2 regions of the Serratia ficaria genome follow, and region 2 is predicted to be linked to the other one. Evidence: predicted binding sites of a transcription regulator. Region 2 holds the regulator's gene; the other holds the start of a gene.
What was found. Region 2 encodes ArgR, which controls arginine synthesis, uptake and breakdown. Its sites were predicted from a motif close to ANTGAATAAAAATACANT; they were not measured.
Positions count from the first base shown of each region.

Region 1: a site for ArgR is predicted at 1,280-1,297, ahead of argA (amino-acid N-acetyltransferase). Genes of this name have one in related genera too.

Region 1 is NZ_LT906479.1:4,159,801-4,163,210, reverse strand. Features, by position in the region: gene argA (amino-acid N-acetyltransferase) at 1-1,246, opposite strand, end outside; gene amiC (N-acetylmuramoyl-L-alanine amidase AmiC) at 1,487-2,740, shown strand; tRNA gene CKW09_RS19635 (tRNA-Met) at 2,831-2,907, opposite strand; tRNA gene CKW09_RS19630 (tRNA-Met) at 2,971-3,047, opposite strand; gene mltA (murein transglycosylase A) at 3,264-3,410, shown strand, end outside.
Region 2 is NZ_LT906479.1:536,364-539,773, reverse strand. Features, by position in the region: gene mdh (malate dehydrogenase) at 1-777, opposite strand, end outside; gene CKW09_RS24655 (hypothetical protein) at 1,029-1,205, opposite strand; gene argR (transcriptional regulator ArgR) at 1,243-1,713, shown strand; gene yhcN (peroxide/acid stress response protein YhcN) at 2,119-2,382, shown strand; gene yhcN (peroxide/acid stress response protein YhcN) at 2,506-2,769, shown strand; gene mpl (UDP-N-acetylmuramate:L-alanyl-gamma-D-glutamyl-meso-diaminopimelate ligase) at 2,973-3,410, opposite strand, start outside.

The DNA.
Region 1 (3,410 bases), 1.6 Mb from region 2:
CCGCCGGCGTGAAGCCGCGCTCCTGGAACCAGTGGATGCTGCGGGTCGTCAGTACGAACAGCTTCTGCAGGCCCATTTGCCGCGCCTGATTTTCCACCCGCTGCAGCAGCATTTCACCGCGCGATGAGCTGCGGTAGTCCGGGTGCACCGCCACGCAGGCCATCTCGCCGATTTTTTCTTCCGGGAACGGGTACAGCGCCGCGCAGGCGATGGTCAGGTTGTCGCGCTCGATAATGGTGAACTTGTCGATTTCCATCTCCAGCTGCTCACGCGAGCGGCGCACCAGTATGCCTTGTTGCTCGAGCGGACGAATAAGCTCGAGGATGCCGCCGATGTCGTTAATCGTCGCCCGGCGCACCTGTTCGGCGCTCTCCATCACGATTTGGGTGCCGATACCGTCGCGCGAGAACAGTTCCTGCACCAGCGCGCCGTCTTCCTGATAGCTGATCAGGTGGCTGCGGCGCACGCCGCTGCGGCAGGCCTTAACCGCGCCGCGCAGGAAGCGCACGGTGCCGGAGTGATAGTCGCCGCTCTCTTCCAGCGCTTCGATGCGTTTTTGCGCGTCGTTGGGGAACAGTTCGGAAATGATATCACCTGCCTGATCGGTGACCCCCTGCGACGAACAGAAGCCGATCATTTTTTCCGCCTTCAGCTTGATCGCCAGCTGGGTGGCGACCTCTTCCGAGGTGAGGTTAAAGCTTTCACCGGTCACCGACACCGCTACCGGGCCGATCAGCACGATGGTGTTGCTGTCGAGCTGGCGGTGGATGGCTTCTTCGTCGATGCGGCGAATGCGCCCGCTGTGGCAGTAATCCACGCCGTCATCGATGCCCAGCGGTTGGGCGATGATAAAGTTGCCGCTGACCACGTTGATGTGCGCGCCCTGCAGCGGGGTATTGTTGAGGCTCATCGACAGCCGGGCGGTGATGTCCAGCTGCAGCAGCCCGGCGGCCTGCTTGACCAGCTCGAGCGTCGGGGCGTCGGTAACCCGGGTATGCTTGTGATAAATCGGTTCGAGGTTATGCTGCGCCAGATTGCTGTCGATCTGCGGCCGCGCGCCATAAACCACCACCAGACGAATGCCCAGGCTATGCAGCAGCCCGATATCGTTGACGATGTTGGAGAAATTCTCATGTTCGATGGCTTCCCCGCCGAGCATGACGACGAACGTCTTGCCGCGGTGGGCGTTGATATAGGGAACTGAGTGACGGAATCCTTGAACCAGCTCTGTACTACGTTCCTTCACGGCCAAACCTCTTTTGCATATTTATACGATATTTTTGTATTTTTATTCTTTTCTTGGCCCAATGGCAAGCGGGAAATTATCTCAATTCTCTCACTAAGGGCGCTGAATCGTTAATAAATTGAAAAACCATAAAAAGATTTTCTGGTGACAGGGCTGGCATGATTGGTTAAAGTTTTCGGCATTCCCGTTTGACCGGTGTTTTTTTCATCTGTTGTAATCTGTTATCACTGCCGGAGTCGCATGCCAAACTCAAATCACAATCTGGGCCGCCGTCGTTTATTGCAGGGGGTTGCCGCCAGCTGGTTGCTGAGTGTGAGTCGCGTAGGCTTCGCCGCATCGTCACACGTGATCGCCGTGCGCGTCTGGCCTTCTTCTACCTATACCCGCGTCACGCTCGAATCTAACGTTGAACTGAAATACAAACAGTTTGCGTTGACCAATCCCGACCGCGTGGTGGTGGATATCGAAGGCGTGCACCTCAACAGCGTGCTCAAGGGCATTGTCGGCCAGGTTCGCGCCGACGATCCCTATCTCAAACAGGCGCGGGTTGGCCAGTTCGATCAAAACACCGTGCGGCTGGTGCTGGAGCTTAAGCAAAGCGTCAGTCCGCATATGTTCTCGCTGGCGCCGGTACCGGAGTATCGCAACCGCCTGGTGATGGACCTCTATCCCACCAAGGGCGGCGGCGGCGGCGAGGAGTATGATCCGCTATTGGCGTTACTGGAAGATTACAACAAGGGCGATCTGGAGCGCACGCTGCCGGCGGAAGCGCCGCAGGCCGGCAAGGCGGGGCGCGACCGGCCGATCGTCATCATGCTGGATCCCGGCCACGGCGGTGAAGATCCCGGCGCCATCGGCAAGTTTAAAACGCGCGAGAAGGACATCGTGCTGCAGATTGCCCGCAAGCTGAGCGCGTTGATCAAGCGCGAACCGAATATGAAGGTATTCATGACCCGCAACGACGACGTGTTCATTCCGCTCAAGGTGCGCGTCGCCAAGGCGCGCAAGCAGCGCGCCGACCTGTTCGTTTCCATTCACGCCGACGCCTTCACCAGCCGGGCGGCGCGCGGCTCCTCGGTGTTTGCGCTGTCGACCAAGGGCGCCACCAGCTCGGCGGCCAAGTTCCTGGCGCAGACCCAGAACGCCTCGGACCAGATCGGCGGCGTCAGCAAGAGCGGCGATCGCTATCTCGATCACACCATGTTCGATCTGATCCAGACCGCCACCATTAACGACAGCCTGAAATTCGGCAAGGAAGTGCTGAACCGGATGGGCAAAATTAACCGTTTGCATAAGAATCGCGTCGATCAGGCCGGTTTTGCGGTGTTGAAAGCGCCGGACATCCCGTCGATTCTGGTCGAGACGGCGTTCATCAGCAACATAGAAGAAGAGCGCAAGCTGCGCACCAGCCATTTTCAGCAGCAGGTGGCGGAGTCGATTCTGGCGGGGATCAAGGCGTATTTCGCCAACGGCGGCGCGCTGGCGAGCAGATAACCTTGGGGCCAGGTGCAGGCCTGGCCGGCTTCGGCGGATTTCAGATACAAAAAAACACCCTTGAGGGTGCTTATCTGTTGTTATCAAGATTGGTTGCGGAGGCCGGATTTGAACCGACGACCTTCGGGTTATGAGCCCGACGAGCTACCAGGCTGCTCCACCCCGCGTCCGTCTTGATACCGTATTATCGAAACCCACCTTTCATGTGATACCGCTGGTACGGTATCGGTTGGTTGCGGGGGCCGGATTTGAACCGACGACCTTCGGGTTATGAGCCCGACGAGCTACCAGGCTGCTCCACCCCGCGTCCGATGGATGCGCACTATACTCTCCGTGCATTTTGTTGCAAACCCTTTTTGCTATTTATTGGGTTAAACCCGTTTTTCTGCTGAAATTGCCCGCAATTTGCGTTCTTTTTCATCATTATTCTCTGGGCGGTTTTTTTTATTTGCAGCGATTCCTTTATCAAGGAGCCTTTGTTATCGTTCAGCCGGTTGATCATATTAGTTTGAGAGCGTGCGCGATGAAAGGACGTTGGGGCAAATACCTGCTGGGCGGGTTAATGGTGGCGGTGCTGGCGGGGTGTTCGTCCAAGCCGACCGATCGTGGGCAGCAATATAAGGACGGCCGGCTGGAGCAGTCGCTGGAGTTGGTCAATCAGCCCAACGCC
Region 2 (3,410 bases):
TTTGCCGTCGCCTTCAACGTAGGCGCATTCAACCACGCCTTGCTCACCCTGCAGCGCACGCACCAAAGACAGGCCGAAACGCGCAGCCGCCTGGCCCATGGACAGGGTCGCGGACCCGCCGCCGGCTTTGGCTTCAACCACTTCGGTGCCCGCATTCTGGATGCGCTTGGTCAGATCGGCCACTTCCTGTTCGGTGAAGCTCACGCCCGGGATCTGCGACAGCAGAGGCAGGATGGTCACGCCAGAGTGGCCGCCGATGACCGGCACGTTCAGCGCTTCCGGCTGCTTGCCTTTCAGCTCAGCCACGAAGGTGTTGGAGCGGATGATATCCAGCGAGGTCACGCCGAACAGTTTGTTTTTATCGTAAACGCCGGCTTTTTTCAGCACTTCCGCCGCGATGGCGACGGTGGTGTTGACCGGGTTGGTGATGATGCCGATGCAGGCTTTCGGGCAGGTTTTCGCCACTTGCTCGATCAGGTTACGCACGATGCCGGCGTTAACGTTGAACAGGTCGGAACGGTCCATGCCCGGCTTGCGCGCGACGCCGGCGGAAATCAGCACCACGTCGGCGCCGTGCAGAGCAGGAGTAGCGTCTTCGCCACTGAAGCCTTTGATTTTAACTGCGGTTGGGATGTGGCTTAAGTCGACGGCAACGCCAGGGGTAACAGGGGCAATGTCGTAGAGAGAGAGTTCAGAACCTGAAGGAAGCTGGGTTTTGAGTAGAAGGGCGAGGGCCTGGCCGATACCGCCAGCAGCACCGAGAACTGCAACTTTCATCCTATACTCCTTTATTATCTTAAATATATAAAGCGCCGTGAATGTGTTGGTTACGGACCTTAAATTATTACACCTTTGAAAACAATCTCTTAACGATGTGTTTGCGAGCTGGGGCAATAAACCGGCCGATGCCGCGCCCATTTTAGATTAAATCGCTTACGCATGAAGGGCATAGCGCACACTAATCAAAAATAATGCGAGGTTATTCACGAGCAAGTTAACCGGCGGTTACATTACACCCTTACGCAACATCAGAACAACATCATTTTAATAACATTTTCTTTACCGCTGGGGGCCATGATTTCAGTCGCTGAAAGGGCATATTCATGAGGGGCGGATTTTGTTAAAATGCCGTCCTTTCCTCGCCGCCCGGGCACGATTATTTTATTTGGGCAGGCTTTATTGCATAAAAATTCAATTATATGCATAATCATCACTTCTATTGTCAACATTCCACGGTGCAAAATGCGTAATCCCGCAAAGCAGGAAGATCTGATCAAGGCGTTTAAAGCGTTATTGAAAGAAGAAAAATTCAGTTCTCAAGGCGAGATCGTTTTGGCGCTGCAAGAAGAAGGCTTCGAAAACATTAACCAGTCCAAAGTATCGCGCATGCTGACCAAGTTCGGCGCGGTGCGTACGCGCAATGCCAAAATGGAAATGGTGTATTGCCTTCCGGCCGAACTCGGCGTGCCGACCACCACCAGCCCGCTGAAGAACCTGGTGCTGGACGTCGACCACAACGACGCGGTGGTGGTGATCCACACCAGCCCGGGCGCGGCGCAGCTGATTGCCCGCCTGCTGGATTCGCTGGGTAAATCCGAAGGCATTCTCGGCACCATTGCCGGTGACGACACCATTTTCGTCACCCCCTCCAGCACCTTTACCGCTCAGAAGTTACATGAAGCGATCCTGGGTGTGTTCGAACAAGAACTGTGAGGCGCGGCGCTAACAAAATGCGGCCAAGGGTCGCGTTTCGTTAGCGCTTATTTAACCCTTCCTTTACCTTTCCACGCTGCCCTACCACGTTTAATACTGCCTTTTCGCCCATCTGCAACACATTCCAATGACATTTCCATGTCGCCAGCGTTAGCGACTGCGATCTTCCGCACTTTTGGTCAAAAGCACTTACCCTATTGAAATTACATAAATTTAACATCGAAAGATCGTTTTATAAGCGTTTTTTATTCCATCCGGTTATTAAAAATAAGGATCGCCAGATTAAAGTTTCACTAGAAACTGTTAGCCAACTATTAATTTTTCGAGTTACTAGATGTATACTCATTTCCGTGACGTAAATCACAGTTCATTGGAACTGATAAAAGAATACGATGAGGTGAGATGATGAATACTAAAACTACCGTTGCAGCCATGAGCCTTCTATCAATGCTTTCTTTCGGCGCATTTGCAGCACAATCTGTTGATGCCTCCCAGGCGGAAAAACTGCAGCCGGCCGGCGTGATTACCGTGAGCGGCGTCGCCGCCGCACCTTCGGACATTCGCCAGGCGCTGTCTGATAAAGCCGACGCCAAAGGGGCCACGGCGTACCGCGTGATCGAAGCGCGCAACGAAGGCAGCTTCCACGCGACCGCTGAAATTTACAAATAAGTACCGGGCGTTACCCGTAAACGGGCAATAAATCTCTGGAATTTCGCACCACCGATAACGGTCTTCAAGAATAAAAACCGCTACCAAGCCCTTCCAGGCTGTTATCGCCAAAGGACCCATACCATGAACATGAAAACCACCATCGCCGCGCTCAGCCTGCTGTCAGCCGTGTCTTTCGGCGCTTCGGCCGCCCAACTGGTCACTAACGATCAGGTCGGCAATCTGCAATCCGTCGGCACCATCACCGTCAGCGGCATCGACGGCGCGCCTTCCGACATTCGCCAGGCGCTGTCGGATAAAGCGGACCAACAGGGCGCCACAGCCTACCGCGTGATCGAAGCGCGCAATGAAGGCAGCTACCACGCTACCGCCGAGATCTACAAATAACAACGCTGGGGAGCGCGTTTGCAGAGCTGATTACCCTCGTCACTGCCACTGCCGAGTTCTGACGCAAACGCCGACTCTCCGGCGCCCCTATCGTCGTCCTATCCGACGAAACCCCGTTGCCCTCGCTCGCGAGGGCTTTTTTATGGGCGCAAAAAAGGGCCGCCGGCGGCCCTTATGCTGAAATGACGCGATCCCGCTGGCGATCAGTAGGTGACTTTCGGCTCCTGCTTCTTCGCCAGCGCTTCCAGCAGGCGATCGTGAATGCCGCCGAAGCCGCCGTTGCTCATCACCAGAATGTGGTCGCCCGGCTGCGCGGTTTTCACGATCATCTCCACCAGCGCATCGAGATCGGCGCTCCAGTGCGCCGGCTGTACGCAGGCTTCGGCCACTTCCGCCACCTGCCAGGGAATATGGTGCGGCTGGAACAGGAACACTTCGTCGGCGCGGCCGAGCGAAGGCGCCAAATCATTTTTGCTGATGCCCATTTTCATGGTGTTGGAGCGCGGCTCCAGCACCGCCAAAATGCGCGCCGTGCCGCCCACCTTGCCGCGCAGCGCGGCCAGGGTAGCCAGGATCGCCGTCGGGTGGTGGGCGAAATCGTCGTACACCGTGACGCCGTTGGCTTCGCCGCGCAGTTCCAG